One region of the Bradyrhizobium sp. USDA 4503 genome, then DNA from elsewhere that is predicted to be linked to it. Evidence: riboswitches for the same ligand, from Rfam matches in the RefSeq annotation. Region 1 holds a riboswitch; each other region holds the start of a gene.
What was found. A riboswitch is a leader RNA that binds a small molecule or an ion and turns the genes downstream of it on or off. The one in region 1 is predicted to bind cobalamin.

Region 1 (4,046 bases):
TGCCGTCGGTCGCCGAAATGGTGATCGTCCCTGCCTTCCAGGCGGTCACCCGATAGACGGGCGTGTCGTCCATCATCGAAAGCCGCAGGTCACGCGGATAACGCTCGACACCTGCGATCGCCATCGCGCGATCAGGCGTGACCCGCACCTTGCTCCAGGGAATGACAGGAAGCGCGGCGAGGCGCTCGCTGTCGGTAAGGCGCGGAAAGGCCACGTACATCATGACAAGGCCGGAGATGAACCACATCGCGAACAGGAGACACGTCGCAATGCCGATCCAGCGATGGACGATATAGAGCCACCGCCGCCCGCGCCGGATCAGAGCGTTGCGCATGGTCAGAACTTCACGTTGACGGACAATTCGGCGGTACGCGGCATGCCTAGCAGCCACTGCCCGGTGCCGTTCGAGGTCGCCGCGTAAGCCTTGTCGAACAGGTTGTAGACGCGGAACGCGACCGTGGTGCGGTCATCCGGCTTCCACCTGACGCCGCCATTGACCACATTGTAGCCCGGACGCAGCTGGGTGTTGGCAAGATCGGAGTACATCGCACCGACGATCTGCACGCCGCCATAGACCGACCAGTTGGGCGCGAAATCCCAGGTCAGCCAGACATTCGAGACCTGCTGCGGCACGTTGACCGGGACATTGCCGTTGAAGCTGACGATCTTGCCGCCGACCACCTGGCTGTTGTTGTCGTATCTGGCGCGCAACAGCGCAAGATTGGCGTCGACGCGCCAGCCGTCGTTCAGCGCGAGCCCGATCGATCCTTCGACCCCGCGGGATGATTGCTGGCCGATCTGCAATGCCACGCCGCCGGTAGGGTTGCCGGGATCGGGAATCGTGAGCCCGGTCTTGACGATCTCGTAGGCGGCCAGCGTCCACTCGCCGCGGCCGCCCCAGAACGACTGCTTGACCCCGATCTCGGTCTGCTTGCCGGTCGCAAGCTGGAATGTCTTCTGCGTGGTCGACAGTGAGATCAGATTGCTGACCGGATCGACGCCGACCGCGTACTGGCCATAGAACGCGAGGTTCTTGATCGGCTCGTAAACGAGGCCCGCGCGCCAGCTAGTGCCCGATAGCGTCGTCTCAAAACTGTTTGCCGGCGTCTTGTAGTCGGTGCGGTCCACTCCGGGGCGATCATACCTGACCCCGGTCACCAGCGACAACTGATCGGTCAGCGAGAGCCGATCCTCGGCGAACAGCGCGTATTGATTGACGATCGCGTTGAAGCCCGGCGTGGTCGCCGTCGTCGTGGCGAAGAACGATCCGGGATCGAACACATAAGGATTGACCGACGACGCGCCGCCATAGGGCGAGTTGTTGGTATGGGTGAAGTCGATCCGGTTGACGTCGAACCCGGCGACGACCTGGTTCGCAAGGCCGAACACGTGGCCGCTGAAGGTCGTATCCATCCGGTTGCCGAGCTGCTTCTGGTCGTGGAAGATCTCGATATAGCTCGTGCGATCGATCAGCTGGGTCTTCGGATTCCAGGTGTGGTTCTCGATGTCGCGCCAGTGCCGCTCGCTGGTCAGGTAATACAGCGTGTTGTTGACCTTGATGCCGTCGGCGACGTCCCACTCGGTCTTGAACCGGGTCCAGCTGTCCTGATAGCGGATCGCGCTGTCCGCTGCATTGTAGTTCTTGAAACGCAGCGCGTCCTGGATCGCGCCGTTGATCAGCGGCGTGCCGAAATAGCGCGACGGGCTGCGATCGCCGTAATCTTCCGAGAGCGTGAAGGCGAGATTGTCCGACGCCTGCACCCGCACGGCAGCGGAGACCACCGCGTTCGAGGTCTTGTCGCGATCGACCCAGCTGTCCGACATGTTGCCGGTGGCGTTGATGCGGTACGACACATTGGGATTGATCGGACCGGTGCTGTCCACCGAGAGCCGCCGCGTCATGTTGCTGTCGAGCGAAACCTCGGCCTCGTTATAGGGCGTGCTCTGCGGCTTCTTCGGAATCACGTTGATGACGCCGCCGATCGCGCCTTCGCCGTACAGCACCGAGGCCGGGCCGCGCAGCACTTCGATGCGCTGCGTCGACCAGGTGTCATAGGGGAACGTCAGCGTGCCGGAGCCGATATAGAAGCGCGTGCCGTCATACAGCGTCATCACCGAGTTGCTGCCGGCAAAGCCGCGGGTGCTGAACGACAGGCCGCCATTGCCTGGCGCCGGCGTTGCGACGAACCCGGCCGCGTCCTGGGTGACGGCATCGAGCACATTATGCTGGCCGCGTTCAGCGATGGTCTGCGCCGTGATGATCTCGACGCTGGCCGGCGTCTGCAGCGGCGTCAGGTTGAGACGACTGCCGGTGCCGCCCTGCGTGGTGGCATTGAGCGTCGGCGATGCCGATCCCGGTACGCCCGACGCCGCGACGCGCGGGGCGTTGCCGGCTGTTGCAGGCCTCGGCCGTGGCCGCGCCGCAGCGGTCATGTCACGGCTGCGCGCCGCAGGCTTCGGCTTTGCCGCAGCGGAAGGCGCGACCTCAATCGGATCGAGTCTGGTTGGTGGCGGCGTTTGTGCCGAGCCTTCGACCGGCAACAACAATGATGACAGGGAGCAGAGAAGACCGAGGCGCCATTTGCGCGCAACGGGAGAGGACGGAGACATGAAAAGGACTCGCGGTAACGTGGCACGTCACCGCGAACGTGGACTGGCGCATTGCCAAAAAAGGCAGTGCTCCGATCCCACCAGGACGCCCCCGCCCGATGTACTCGCGTGTGACCACGACTGACGGCAGGTCTCCTGGCTCACGGGTCATCGCCTGTCGACGCCTTCCCGGGCCGATGGCCCAGTGGCAAAATTGACGAAAGGCTCGCCGTTTACAGTTGCGGGGACAGCTGCGGCATTGGGGTTACCCTCGCACCGCATTCCCTTTTGATCCCCGAAGGGAACCGTCGGCAAAAACGATAGGTGGTGCCGGCAAGGCTGTCAATTCGATGCGATTGTCGCACACATGCTTTGCGAGATGCTGCTGCGGCGATGACACAGCGACGTCGAGGGCTGACGCCGAAAGGCAACCCGTCATCCTGAGGAGCGCGGCACGCGCGTCTCGAAGGATGCACGGCCCGGCTGGTGGCCGATTCATCCTTCGAGACGCCGCTTCCCTCGCACCTCAGTATGACGGGAAACGTAGGTTCGCGTCACTGAGCCTCGACGCATCCCTGCATCACCTCATCAATCTCCGCGCGCGACAGCGCACCCATCTCGGCGATGAACACGATGCGCGTGCGCGGCACGCCGGGCGACGGCACGCCGCCCGCAGCCAAGGTCGCGCGGCCGCCGGCGAGGTGAAGCACGGTCAGCCGCCCGGGCTGCTCCACCGTCTCGAACAATCCCTTCGCCCGCGCCAGCTTCGGCGCCAGTCTGCCGATCGCCTGCTGCAAGCGCGGCAGCACGACGGGCCGCTCCGAGGTCCAGCTCAGCGTGTCGAAGCGATCGGACGACGGCCGTCGCGGCGCGGTCTCGCGCGGCGCCGACACATGATCGAGGTCCGCTGGGAACAGCAGCGCGGCCGGCACCTCGCCATGCAAGGCATCGACCACCACGGCCGCCGGACGCACCGCGCGCACGGCGTCGCGGATCGCGGCGCACGCAGCGGCGTCAGTCAGATCGACCTTGCTCAGCGCCACCACATCCGCCGCCCGGAGCTGCGAGCGCAGCAGCGCATCGTTCAGCATCGCCGCAGGCTGCGTCGCGTCGACCACGCACAGCACGGTCTCCAGCGGCGCCTCCTTCCAGATCACGGGATCCATCAGGTTGCGCACGATGTCGGCGGGATCGGCGATCCCGCTGGTCTCGATCACGATGAATTCGGGACGCGGATCACGCCGCAGCAACGTGGCGAGCGTGCGCAGCAGGGCGCCCTCCAGCGTGCAGCAGATGCAGCCATTGCTCAGGCTGACCACGCCGTCGCTGGCGCCGGCGATCAGCTCGGCGTCGATATTGATCGCACCGAAATCGTTGACCACGGCGGCGATGCGCCGCCCTTGCGCATGCGCCAGCAGATGGTTGACGACCGTGGTCTTGCCCGCCCCGAGGAAGCC
Region 2 (4,046 bases), 360 kb from region 1:
CGCGCGCCGTAGGAGATGTCGGTCGTTGGCAACAGGCCCAGCGTATGTTGCCAATAGCCGGCCACGCTCTGCTGCTCGATATTGTAGATGTGGAACGGGTCGACGCCCTGATAGGCGCCGCGCGCCTCGCGGAAGGTCGAATCGTAATAGTCGATGCCGGTCAGGATTGTCGACGGCATGCCCAGCATCACATTCTTGACGCTGAGCCGCGGCGTCAGCGACCAGGTCTGCAGCGCGGCATCATTGTAGGTCGAAGCGAAGCTGATGGTCGGCATCGTGCCGAAGAAGCCGCTCTGCGTCTCGCGCTGCCGCCAGCCGCCGTCGACGATGAGGTCGACGCCGTTCATCAGCGTCTTGGTGAAGCCGGCGGTGACGCTGGCGGTCTGCTGGTTGGCATAGTCGAAGGGCGTCGCGGCGCCGCGGCGATCGGTGAGCAGCTCGTTCACGCCGATCGACGGATCGACCAGCCGTCCGCCGGGTAGGCCGAGCTTCTGGTCGCTGCCGGTGACGGTCAGGAAGGCGGTGAGATCAGGCGTCGTGTAGTTGATGTTGCCGACGGCGTTGCGCTGGTCGAGCGCATTGTTGACGCGGTAGCCGTCCGACTTGATGCCGTTGCCGTAGAACGAGGTGGACCACGGGCCGGAATTGAGCGCCGCGGAGACCGCGGCCATGCGGGTGTTGAACGAGCCAACTCCGGCCTCGGCCCGCATCGTCGTCGGCGGGCCGCCGACGCCGGTCTTGGTGATGATGTTGACGACGCCGCCCACCGCGTTGTCGCCGTAGAGCACCGCGCCGCTGTTGCCGCGCGTGATCTCGATGCGCTCGATCGAATCGAGCGGAATCGTGGTGAGGTCGAAGCCGGCCTTGTCGACGTCGTTGAGGCGGCGGCCGTTGAGCAGGAAAAGGGTATTGTCGGTCGCGAATGCGCCGAAGCCGCGCAGGTCGACCGACGTCTTGGCGCCGTTCGGTCCGCCATAGGGCGTTTGCAGCTGCACGCCCGGCACCTGCGCGAGGATCTCGGGTAACGACTGCACCGGCGAATGCGCGATGTCGTCGGCGGTGATCACGGCCGAGGAGGAGCCGACAATGCCGGCGAACTGGCGGCCGCCGGTGCCGCCCGTTCCGGTGGCCACGCCGGTCCCTGTCGTGCCCGATCCGGCTCCGCTGCCTGTATTGTTGCCTTGCGAGGTGCCCGGCGCCGGGCGTCGCGGCGCCGGCGCTTCGTCAGCGGCCGGCCTGGCGCGCGTGACGTTCTGGTCGCCCGGCTTGGTGACTTCGATCGCCGGCAGCTGATCGGGAGCGGGTGCCTGCTGCGCCCGCGCTGCGGAGACAAGGATCGCCGGCGCGATCATCGTCGACGCGAGCAGAAGCGCGCGGCGCCGCCGATGGAAAGGGAAGGAGAACATAAGCAAGGCCTCGGCAACGTCAGTGGCACGTCACCGCGAACCAGTCTCACCATCGTGCTCACAGCATCAGGTGAAGCTCATGCCTGTACTCCCCGACCGGCAGCATCGCGTGTGACCACGGCTGACGGCAGGTCTCCTGGCTCGCGGGTCGTTACCCTTCGTCGCCTTCCCAGGACCGAGATTCCCAGTGGCCTGTGACGAAGGATTCACCGCATACAGTTGCGGGGGCAGCCGCGGCGTTGGGGAAGTTTCCCCGTACCGCATTCCCTTTTCATCTCATGAAAGAACCGTCATGTTCATCTAGGGTTCGGCCGGGTAGCAAAGTCAATCCGGCGGAAGTCGGGCGGCGGCCGCGCGGCCACGGTTTTTGTCGAGTGTCGCTTGTCTGCCACGGCGATCGCTGTAAGAGCATGGATCCGATGAGCGCGCAGGATTTTGCCTTGGCGGCCGAGGTCGCGGCGCGGCGCCGGTGGGGCGCCACGGCGGCGCTGCTCGCGCTCGTGGTCCTGCTGTGTGTGTTCTCGCTCGGCATCGGGCCGGTGCGGCTGTCGCCGCTCGCGGTGATCGAGGCGCTGTTCGGCGGCGGCAGCGATGTGGCGCAGGTGATCGTGCGCGAGATCCGCCTGCCGCGCACCATCCTGGCATTTGCGATCGGCGGCATTCTCGGGCTGTCCGGTGCGGCGCTGCAAGGGCTGCTGCGCAATCCGCTGGCCTCGCCGTCGCTATTCGGCGCGCCGCAATCGGCGGCGTTCGGCGCGGTGCTGGTGATCGCGCTGGGCCTCGCCGATGTGCGCTCCTACGCGCTGCCGGTGGTGGCGATCATCGCCGCCTTCGGCTCGGTGTTCGCGCTGCTTGCGATCGCCGGCCGCAATGCCGGGCTGTTGATCCTGATCCTCGCTGGGCTCGCGATCTCGAGCTTTGCGGGAGCCGCGACCGCACTGGTGATGAATCTCTCGAGCAATCCGTTTGTGGTGCTGGAGATCGCGTTCTGGCTGCTCGGCTCGCTGGAGGACCGCAGCTTCCAGCACGTGGCGCTGGCGCTGCCCTTCATCGTCGCGGGCGCCGCCATCCTGCTCAGCCAGGCGAGCGCCTTCCGCGCGCTGACGCTTGGCGAGGAGGCGGCGCAGAGCCTCGGCGTCGACGTCGGGCGGTTGCGGCTCTTCGTGATCACGGGCGTGGCGCTTGGCGTCGGCGGCGCGGTCGCAGTCACCGGCACGATCGGCTTCATCGGCCTGGTTGCGCCGCATCTGATGCGTCCCGTGATCGGTCACGATCCGGCGCGGCTCTTGGTGCCCAGTGCGCTCACCGGCTCGGCGTTGCTGCTCGCGGCCGACATCGCGGTGCGCATCATTCCCTCGACCTCCGACATCAAGGTCGGCGTGCTGACCTCGATCATCGGCGTGCCGTTCTTCCTCTATCTGATCATGCGCGAACGCCGCGCGCTCGGCGGAGGCGTGGCATGACGCTGCTCTCCGCCGCCGCTCTCAATGCCTCGCTCGGCAGCCGCAAGGTGCTGCACGATGTCTCGCTGTCGTTGCCATCGGGCCATCTGGTCGCGCTGGTCGGGCCGAACGGCGCCGGCAAGACCACGCTGCTGCGCGCACTCTCCGGGCTGATTCCGTCGGGCGGCGAGATCCGGATCGGCGGCGATCCGCTGGCGTCGCTGCCGCTGCGCGAGCGTGCGAAACGTTTTGCCTACCTGCCGCAGGGGCACATGGTGCACTGGCCGCTGCCGGCGCGCGACATCGTCGCGCTCGGCCGCTATCCGCACGGCGCGACCGATCCGGCGCGGCTGTCGCAGACGGATATGGAGGCGGTGCTGCGCGCGATGCAGGCGGTCGACGTCACTGAGTTCAGCGATCGCCGCGTCACCGAACTCTCCGGCGGCGAGCGCAGCCGCGTCGCGCTGGCCCGGGTGCTCGCGGTGGAGGCGCCGGTGATCCTCGCCGACGAGCCGACCGCCTCGCTCGATCCACGCCACCAGATCGACGTGATGCAGAAGCTGCGCAACGTCGCCGATGCCGGTGTGCTGGTGATCGTGGTGACGCATGACCTGGGACTCGCCGCGCGCTTTGCCGATCATGTGCTGGTGCTCGCGGAGGGGCGGCTGGCAGCGCAAGGCGCGCCCGTCGAGGCACTGTCGGAGAGCGTCCTCGCCAGCGTGTTCCGGGTCAGCGCCTATCGCGCCGAATTTCAGCGCGAAGCCGTCATCGTGCCGTGGGCGGACGTCTGATGTGGCCACGGCCTCACCACAAGCTCAGTTCACCTCTCCCGCTTACGGGGGAGGTCGCTGCGCTCGACGAGCGCAGCGGGTGGGGGCTCTCTCCACGATATGGCTCGCGGCGAAACCCCCACCCCACCCCTCCCCCGCAAGCGGGAGAGGGGGCGCACCTTCAGCGTGGCAGCCATCTCGCTTCGCTTCATCTTGGTGCGGTGGTCGCGATACTGCTGTGGCTTATTTCCGCCGGCGCCGCGTTCGCCGCCGGACCGCGCATCGTCTCGATGAATGTCTGCAGCGACCAGCTCGTGCTGTCGCTGGCCGATCCGGACCAGATTATCGGCCTCAGCCGCTTCTCGCGCGATGCCTGGCAATCCTGGGCCGCGGAGAAGGCGCGAAACTTTCCGCGCCTGTCCGGCGAG
Region 3 (4,046 bases), 4.6 Mb from region 1:
CGTCCGCTCGATATAGGTATCGACCGACAGCGGATGGCGCAGCTCCGCGAGATTGGCGAGCCGCAGCGACGGCAGCGCAGCACGGCCGCGCCGCCAGCCGGCCGCGAAGGCAGCAAGATCGCTGTCGGAAAACGACAACACCACGAGATCGGCCGGATCCTGGCCGAGGTCCCTTGGCGTCGCGGTCTCCTCAAGGCCGCGACTCTCGCGGAAGACGACGTGCATCAGACACCAAGCCGTGCCCTGATCGCGGCTTCATCGATGTCGGCATGTTCGCCGATCACGACGAGCTTCGACTGCCGTGCCCGGGCACCCCAGGGCATGTCGAACTGATGCCGCACCCGCTCGCCGACCGATTGCACCAACAGCCGCATCGGCTTGCCTTCGACCGCGATGTAGCCCTTGGCGCGCAGCACGTTCTGCTCGCGCGCCAGCCCCTTGATCGAGGCGACCAGCGCGTCGACATCCGAAACTTCCGGAAGATCGATCACGACGGAATTGAAATCGTCGTGCTCGTGTTCCTCCTCGCCATCGTGATGCGACGGCCGCGCCGCGAGATCGCTTTCCGCCGCCGCCCCGAGCCCGAGGATCACGCGCGCGTCGATCGTGCCGTCGACGACGGGCAACATCGGCACCTCGCGCGGCATCTCGGCCGCGATCACCGCTTTCGCTGCCTTGATCCCCTCCGCCCCGGCGAGATCCGCCTTGGTCAGCAGCACGATATCGGCACAGGCGATCTGGTCCTCGAACACTTCCGACAGCGGCGTCTCGTGGTCGAGATTGTCGTCCGCTGCACGCTGCGCATCCACCGCGGCCGGATCAGGCGCAAAACGGCCGGCGGCGACGGCCTCGGCGTCGGCTAGCGCGATCACGCCGTCGACCGTGATCCGCGAACGGATCTCCGGCCAGTCGAACGCTTTCAGCAGCGGCTTCGGCAGCGCGAGCCCGGAAGTTTCGATCACGATGTGATCGGGCTTCACGTTCCGCGCCAGCAACTGCTCCATCGCCGGGATGAAATCGTCGGCGACGGTGCAGCAGATGCAGCCATTGGCGAGCTCGACGATGTTCTCGGCCGGACAATTGGCGTCGGCGCACGACTTCAGGATGTCGCCGTCGACGCCTTCGCTGCCGAATTCGTTGACCAGTACCGCGAGCTTCTTGCCGTTGGCATTGCGGATCAGATGCTGGATCAGTGTCGTCTTGCCGGAGCCGAGAAAGCCGGTCACGACGGTGACCGGAATTTTGGCGAGCGTGGTCATTCTGCGGCCTCCGGCACGACGGGAAGAGGTGGAATGCGGGCGAGCGATTGCTTGCGGAAGATTTCCGGACGGCTGCGCCACGGCACGATGCCGTCGGGCGCCGCCGCATAGGCGGAGGCACCGGCGATCACATCCGCGGCATTATCAGCGGACAGTCGGCCGTAGACATAGGACCAGCGCCCCGGCGCGCTGAGCGCGACCGAGCAACCCTGGCTGCAGGCCGACAGGCATGCGACGGGAACCAGATTGACGTCATCAGGCACGCCGGCCTCGACAAGCGCGGCATGCAGGCGTGCACCGGGCGCGAGCTCACCTTCCGCCGGCGTCTGGCCGGCGCGGCAGGTGATGCAGACATGAAGTGTAACGCTCATCGCCCTTCCTGGATTGACAGCGGGAAGCGATGAGGCACACGAACCGATTTTGGATAGGTTCGTTCCCCGTCGCGGAACACCCCGTCCGCCGGTTTCACAACATGCTGCGTTGGCAGGTCTCCCGGCTTGCGGAGCAGGTTTTACCCTTCGATGCCCACCTTCCCGACTCCGTATGGAATCAGTGGCTTGGGCATCTCTCCGGTCACGGTCGCGGGGGCGGCTGCGCTTCGGGCCCGATTTAGCGGAGCCCTATCGCATTCCCTCTTCGCCTGTCGTAGGACAGGAACCAACGCAGGACCACCATTCGTCCAAGCCTCGCACTTGTCAAGCCGAAGGAATGTGATGACTTCTGATGGAAAGGACGCTGAAGACGGCGCCGTCGGCACCGATCTTTCGCCGGATGCGCGCCACGCGGACAAGATGGCGAAAAAGAAGGCCGCCCGCGACCGCATCATGGCGACCAAGAGCGGTGAAAAGGGCCTGATCATCGTTCATACCGGCGCCGGCAAAGGAAAATCGTCCTCCGCGTTCGGCATGATCGTGCGCTGTGTGGCGCACGGCTTTCCCTGCGCCGTGGTGCAGTTCATCAAGGGCGCCTGGGATACCGGCGAGCGCCGCCTGCTCACCGGGCATTTCGGCGATCTCTGTCAATTTCACGCCATGGGCGAAGGCTTTACCTGGGAGACGCAGGATCGCGCCCGCGACATCGCGGCAGCGCAAGCCGGCTGGGAAAAGGCCAAGCAGCTGATCGCAGACCCGAGCCTGCGCATGGTCGTGCTCGACGAGATCAACATCGCGCTACGCTACGACTACCTCGCGATCGCCGATGTCGTCGACTTCCTGACCACGTCGAAGCCGCCGATGACCCATGTCGTGCTCACCGGGCGCAACGCCAAGGAGGAGCTGATCGAGATTGCCGATCTCGTCACCGAGATGACGCTGGTAAAGCATCCGTTCCGCTCCGGCATCAAGGCCCAGCCGGGCGTCGAGTTCTGACGGGCATCACGATGGCGCGCGCATTGATGATCCAGGGAGCCGGCTCGGACGTGGGCAAATCGCTCATCGTCGCCGGCCTCGCCCGCGCCGCCAGACGGCGCGGCCTGCGCGTGCTGCCGTTCAAGCCGCAGAACATGTCGAACAACGCCGCCGTGACCGTCGATGGCGGCGAGATCGGCCGCGCGCAGGCGTTGCAGGCGCTCGCCGCCGGCGTCGAGCCGCACACCGACATGAACCCGGTGCTGCTGAAGCCCGAGACCGATGTCGGCGCCCAGGTCATCGTGCACGGCAAACGGATCGCCACCGCACGCGCGCGCGAATATGCCGGCATGAAACCATCGCTGATGGGCGCGGTGCTGGAGAGTTTTGCGCGCCTGAAGCAGCGCGCCGATCTGGTGCTGGTCGAGGGCGCCGGCAGTCCCGCCGAGGTCAACTTACGCAAAGCCGATATCGCCAATATGGGATTTGCGCGCAAAGCAGACGTGCCCGTGGTGCTGGTCGGCGACATCGACCGCGGCGGCGTGATCGCGCAGCTCGTCGGCATCAAGACGGTGATCGACCCTGATGATGCCGCGATGATCCAGGGCTTTGTCATCAACAAATTCCGCGGCGATCCGACATTGTTCGACGACGGCTATCGCCTGATCGAAGAACGCACGGCGTGGCGCGGCTTTGGCGTGCTGCCCTGGTTCGTCCGCGCCGGCGAACTTCCGGCCGAAGATGCGCTCGGGCTCGGCGAGGCGCGCAAGCCCGGCCAGTGCAAGATCGCGTTCCTTGCGCTGTCGCGGATTGCCAATTTCGACGACCTCGATCCGCTGAAGCTCGAGCCCGGCGTCGATCTCGTGATGGTACGTCCGGGCGAAGCCATCCCGGGTGATGCGAAGCTCGTCATCCTGCCCGGCTCGAAATCGACCCGCGGCGATCTCGCCTTCCTGCGCGCGCAGGGCTGGGACATCGACCTCCTCGCGCATCATCGCCGCGGCGGCCATGTCCTCGGCCTGTGCGGCGGATACCAGATGCTAGGACACAGCGTCGCCGACCCCGATGGGATCGAAGGTCCTGCCGGCGAAACGCGCGGGCTCGGGCTGCTCGATGTCGCAACCACCATGACCGAACAGAAGACGCTGACGCGCTCCAGCGCGGTGCATGCCGCGACCAGCCAGCCGATCAGCGCCTATGAAATCCATATCGGGCGCACCGACGGGCCGGATCGCGCGCGGCCCTTTGCATCACTCGACGGTACGGCTGAGGGCGCGGTCTCCGCAGACGGGCGCGTTCACGGCAGCTATCTGCACGGCCTGTTCGCCTCGGACGAATTTCGCAAGGCGTTCCTTGCACAGCTCGACATCCCCGCGGCGGATCAGACTTACGGCGCCAGGGTCGAGAGCGCGCTCGACGCGCTCGCCGGGCACATCGAGAC
Region 4 (4,046 bases), 3.5 Mb from region 1:
AGTGCAGCTTCGTCGATCTGAATCATGGTCGCACCGGCTGTCTCGAGATCGCGGACTTCGTCTCGGATCGCGAGCGCAATCTGGCGGCAGACCTCGCCTCTTGGAATATCGTCGCGAACAAACGACCAGTTCAATATCGTTACTGGTCCGGTCAACATTGCCTTCACCGGCTTATTGGTCAGTGATTGCGCGTAGCGCCACCAGTTGACGGTGATCGGCTTGGGCCGCAAGACATCACCGAACAAGATCGGTGGCCGGACACAACGCGAACCATAGGATTGCACCCAGCCGTTCCTGGTAAATGCGAAGCCGGCAAGTTGCTCGCCGAAGTACTGCACCATATCATTGCGTTCAAACTCGCCGTGTACGAGAACGTCCAGACCGATTTCCTCTTGCCAACGTATAGCGCGCGCGGTCTCCTCCTTAAGGAATTTGTCATATTGCTCGTCGCTCATCGCGCCTCGCGCATGTGCCGCACGGGCATTACGGACCTCTGCGGTCTGCGGGAACGATCCGATGGTCGTGGTAGGAAAAGCCGGTAGTGCGAAGCGCTTGCGTTGGATTTCGGCACGACGGAGAAATGGGCTGGCGCGCCGGCGCATGGCTTGGTCGATAGCCCTCATCCGCACAGCGAGATTGGCATCACAGATCTTCGGTGATGTTCGGCGGACGGTCGCGGCACGTTGCGATTCCGCAAGAGCTTCCGCAACGTTCTGGTCACCTGCGAGCGCTCGCGCCAGGATCGCAAGCTCACGCATCTTCTGAACCGAGAAAGCAAGCCAGCTCTTAACATCGGAATCAAGCCCGGTCTCGAGTTCAACATCGACCGGCACATGAAGCAGCGAGCAGGATGGGGCGATCTGGACACGGTCCCTGCCTAGCTTCGCAATGGCGGGATCCAGCTGCTGGTGGAGCCCCGACAGATCCGACCGCCACACATTTCGTCCGTCGATGACACCAAGCGACATGACGAGATCGCGCCGGCAGGCGGCAATAATCCGCTCCAATAGCTTCGGCGCGCGAACTAGATCCACATGCAGTCCGGCAACGGGCATGTTCAAGGCGGTATCCAGATTGTCGCCGAGATCGCCAAAATAGCTGGCGACCATGATCTTGACGTCCGGGGCCTCCGTGGTGAGCCGGTCATAGGCGTGCAGCAAAGATTTTCGCGAATCCTCATCCAGATCAAGGACCAGGCAGGGCTCGTCGAACTGAACCCAGTTTGCCCCCCGCTTGGCTAGTTCCTGCAGAACCTCGATATAGACCGGTATGAGGTCATCCAGGAGCGACAGTGGCTGGAACGCAGGATCAGCACTCTTGCCAAGCTTTAGGAATGTGACCGGCCCGATCAGGACAGGGCGGGTCTGAAACCCAAGGGCCTTGGCTTCCTCATACTCCTCGACAGGCTTGCGAGAGGACAGGCGGAACGTCTGTCCCCGATGAAATTCCGGAACCATGTAGTGGTAGTTGGTGTCGAACCACTTGGTCATCTCCTGCGCGGGAGCGCCAAATCCGCGCGATCCGTGACCGCAACTCGCATCCTGCCGGTCGCATTGCGAACCGCGGGCCATGTCGAAGTAAGTCTTGAGCGAAACCGGTTCGGTTTTCGAGGCGTAGATTTCCGGAATAGCACCAACCATGACACTGGTGTCGAGCACCTGGTCGTACAACGAGAAATCGTTCGACGGAATGACAGTGACACCGAGGGAGTTTTGGCGAGCCCAGTTTGCGGCACGCAGGCCAGCTGCATCCTCGAGCAATCGCTGTTCGCTGATTGCGCCGGACCAGTAGCTTTCGAGCGCGCGTTTGAGCTCGCGCCTTGGACCGATCCGTGGCGTTCCGAGCGTGGCAACCGGAAGGGAGAGAAGAGACATAGCGTTAACCCCATATTTGGGGGCAAAGGCCATGGCGGACGCAGGCAGGATCGCTCGAGCGGCGACTGCTTGGCGCACCACCGGGACACCCCGCCCGTGGACGTGTATATTGTCGAGGCAGGTCTCCTGGCTTGCGGGTCATCGCTGCTGCCCGGCCTTCCCGAAGCCGCACGGGCTTCAGTGACTTTGTTGGACAGCGGCTCGCCGCTCACAGTTGCGGGGGCAGCGCCGGCATTTCACCGGCTTCCCTCTTAGCTCCGGATCAAGCGCGACCGGAGAACCTCGACGACTTGGATTATCGGCAAGATGCCTCTACCGTCAACCTATCAGATCAATCCCTTACGTTGATGCCGCCACATCGGCTACATGAATGACCAATCACTTCGACCACGATAAGAGTCTCACGGTCTGCCTTGGCGATAATGGTTGAGCACGCATACCGATCCGCCTCAACAGAGGCAGGGGAGGCTCTCGCAATGAGAATGGCTATTTGGCGTGCCCTCGGCATCATCGCTGTGCCAGCCTTGCGGACGGCCGTTCATAAGCCGAACCCTTAGACAGATGCTCTGAGCCTGTTGAGCACTTCAAGGCGAAGCTAGTGCGACTCCATCGTTGCCTGCTTGCGGCTCGACACGACCGGATGGAAGCGTAGCTTCTCCAATCATGAAGAGGAACGACACGACCGATCGATCACAGCCGATGAGTATCACCGCGCCTGCGTAAGGCCCAACGCACGACGTCGTATCATTGGCCTGTCTGAAGACCCTGCACTGCCGCCGATTCCAGATCCCGGCGCTGAGGATCGGCTTCGCAACTCCGCGGACATCAAGTGCAAGTGAACCCGGCTGAGGCTGCTAGGGCACTTCCGCAGCGCCCCATCGCCGAGCGATCAATGGCGACAAAAGCGTTCCCGATTGTCATCAGGAACTTGGCAGCGAGCGTTCGCCTGCGCTTCGTCCGGTGCGAGGAGAAAGAACACCAAGGCCGATCAGCAGAATGGGAACATTGGAACGAGCGCAGGTCGGAAAGTCGACAAAGACAACAGGAATCCAGCGCGAATTGCCGGTTATTTCCTGGCACGAAGAATGCAAACCCTCAATTGCCCGGGCTTCTCCTCCTGGGCTGGTCCAGCACAGCAAATTGAGGCTGTGGCTGGCCCACTGAAGTTAGCGGCGCGTGACATAGAGGGGACAGCGCCTGCTCGCGCGGGACATCAGCGGGCGCCCGCGTCACGTTGCCGCTAACTTCTTTCAATCGCGCATAACATTGAAGGCGCCCGCTTGGAATCAACGTGCGGATGAGAACCAGATGGTCCGGCGGTTATGAAGAAAATATCTGCAAGAGGTGTGCTTTGGTTTAGTCTCTGTCAATCGCTAATCTGCCTGGTTGGCCTGGCTGCGACGAGCAATAGTGTGCGCGCGGACGAGAGCGCTCTCGTCGAAAGAGTCAAGTCAACGTGGCGAGCGCAAGACGGTGAGACAATAGAACATATTGTCTCCAACGTTTCGAAAGTGGCGCAGTTCGTCCCTGGAAACTGGGGAGTTGCCGAAGGAATTGACGGAACTGAATACGTATATCTTTCTTGGACCAGGCATCACGATAATAAATCAGACGAACACTACGTTATTACCTGGAAGATCGGGACCGATGGGAAGATTGAGGTTGCGTCTCCGTATGCAAAGCCGATCGAATTGGGCTGGCGCGCCCTCGCGCTTTCGCTGATCGCCAGTGAAGCCACCGATGGCGAAAAAAACGCAAATCTTCGCTTTCTGCATAATCCGGTCAATTTCAACTTTGTGACGACCGCGCAAGGCAAGCTCGGAACTCTTCTGCGGCACGGCCGCTGCCATATCATCGAACCCGTTGTCGTGGATTACGCAACGGGGGGGAATGGCAAGCCGACCGAGAAAGAGGATCGGTGGCGCGTTCTGCTATTGGTAAACTGTAATATACCAGGCCCTCGCCATTTCACCCATAACGGGGTCATCACCTTTGAGAAGCGCGAAGGACAAGATTGGGAGCCACAATCCTTCCTTGCCAAGCGTATCGCGGCCTTTCCTCCTGGCTCGTGGTTCGATCACATGGAGCCAAATGAACTGGAAGCGATAGAGAGGGCGCGAAAGGCCTCGGCAAATGATCGCAGAGGGCAAGACGGCAGCGCTACTCATTGAG

Region 2: another riboswitch for cobalamin. It lies ahead of ACVMIH_RS25105 (TonB-dependent receptor); the one in region 1 lies ahead of ACVMIH_RS23405 (TonB-dependent receptor).
Region 3: another riboswitch for cobalamin. It lies ahead of ACVMIH_RS01345 (DUF1636 family protein); the one in region 1 lies ahead of ACVMIH_RS23405 (TonB-dependent receptor).
Region 4: another riboswitch for cobalamin. It lies ahead of metE (5-methyltetrahydropteroyltriglutamate--homocysteine S-methyltransferase); the one in region 1 lies ahead of ACVMIH_RS23405 (TonB-dependent receptor).

The regions. Positions count from the first base shown of each region.
Region 1 covers NZ_JBSRXS010000001.1:4,849,478-4,853,523, forward strand. The annotation lists gene ACVMIH_RS23400 (PepSY domain-containing protein) at 1-334, opposite strand, end outside; gene ACVMIH_RS23405 (TonB-dependent receptor) at 337-2,610, opposite strand; cobalamin riboswitch at 2,719-2,914, opposite strand; gene ACVMIH_RS23410 (CobW family GTP-binding protein) at 3,144-4,046, opposite strand, start outside.
Region 2 covers NZ_JBSRXS010000001.1:5,206,720-5,210,765, reverse strand. The annotation lists gene ACVMIH_RS25105 (TonB-dependent receptor) at 1-1,406, opposite strand, end outside; cobalamin riboswitch at 1,516-1,713, opposite strand; gene ACVMIH_RS25100 (FecCD family ABC transporter permease) at 1,826-2,869, shown strand; gene ACVMIH_RS25095 (ABC transporter ATP-binding protein) at 2,866-3,639, shown strand; gene ACVMIH_RS25090 (ABC transporter substrate-binding protein) at 3,840-4,046, shown strand, end outside.
Region 3 covers NZ_JBSRXS010000001.1:283,060-287,105, reverse strand. The annotation lists gene cobN (cobaltochelatase subunit CobN) at 1-225, opposite strand, end outside; gene cobW (cobalamin biosynthesis protein CobW) at 225-1,259, opposite strand; gene ACVMIH_RS01345 (DUF1636 family protein) at 1,256-1,630, opposite strand; cobalamin riboswitch at 1,725-1,936, opposite strand; gene cobO (cob(I)yrinic acid a,c-diamide adenosyltransferase) at 1,973-2,626, shown strand; gene ACVMIH_RS01335 (cobyric acid synthase) at 2,638-4,046, shown strand, end outside.
Region 4 covers NZ_JBSRXS010000001.1:8,308,744-8,312,789, reverse strand. The annotation lists gene metE (5-methyltetrahydropteroyltriglutamate--homocysteine S-methyltransferase) at 1-1,874, opposite strand, end outside; cobalamin riboswitch at 1,974-2,174, opposite strand; gene ACVMIH_RS39125 (nodulate formation efficiency C protein) at 3,386-4,045, shown strand.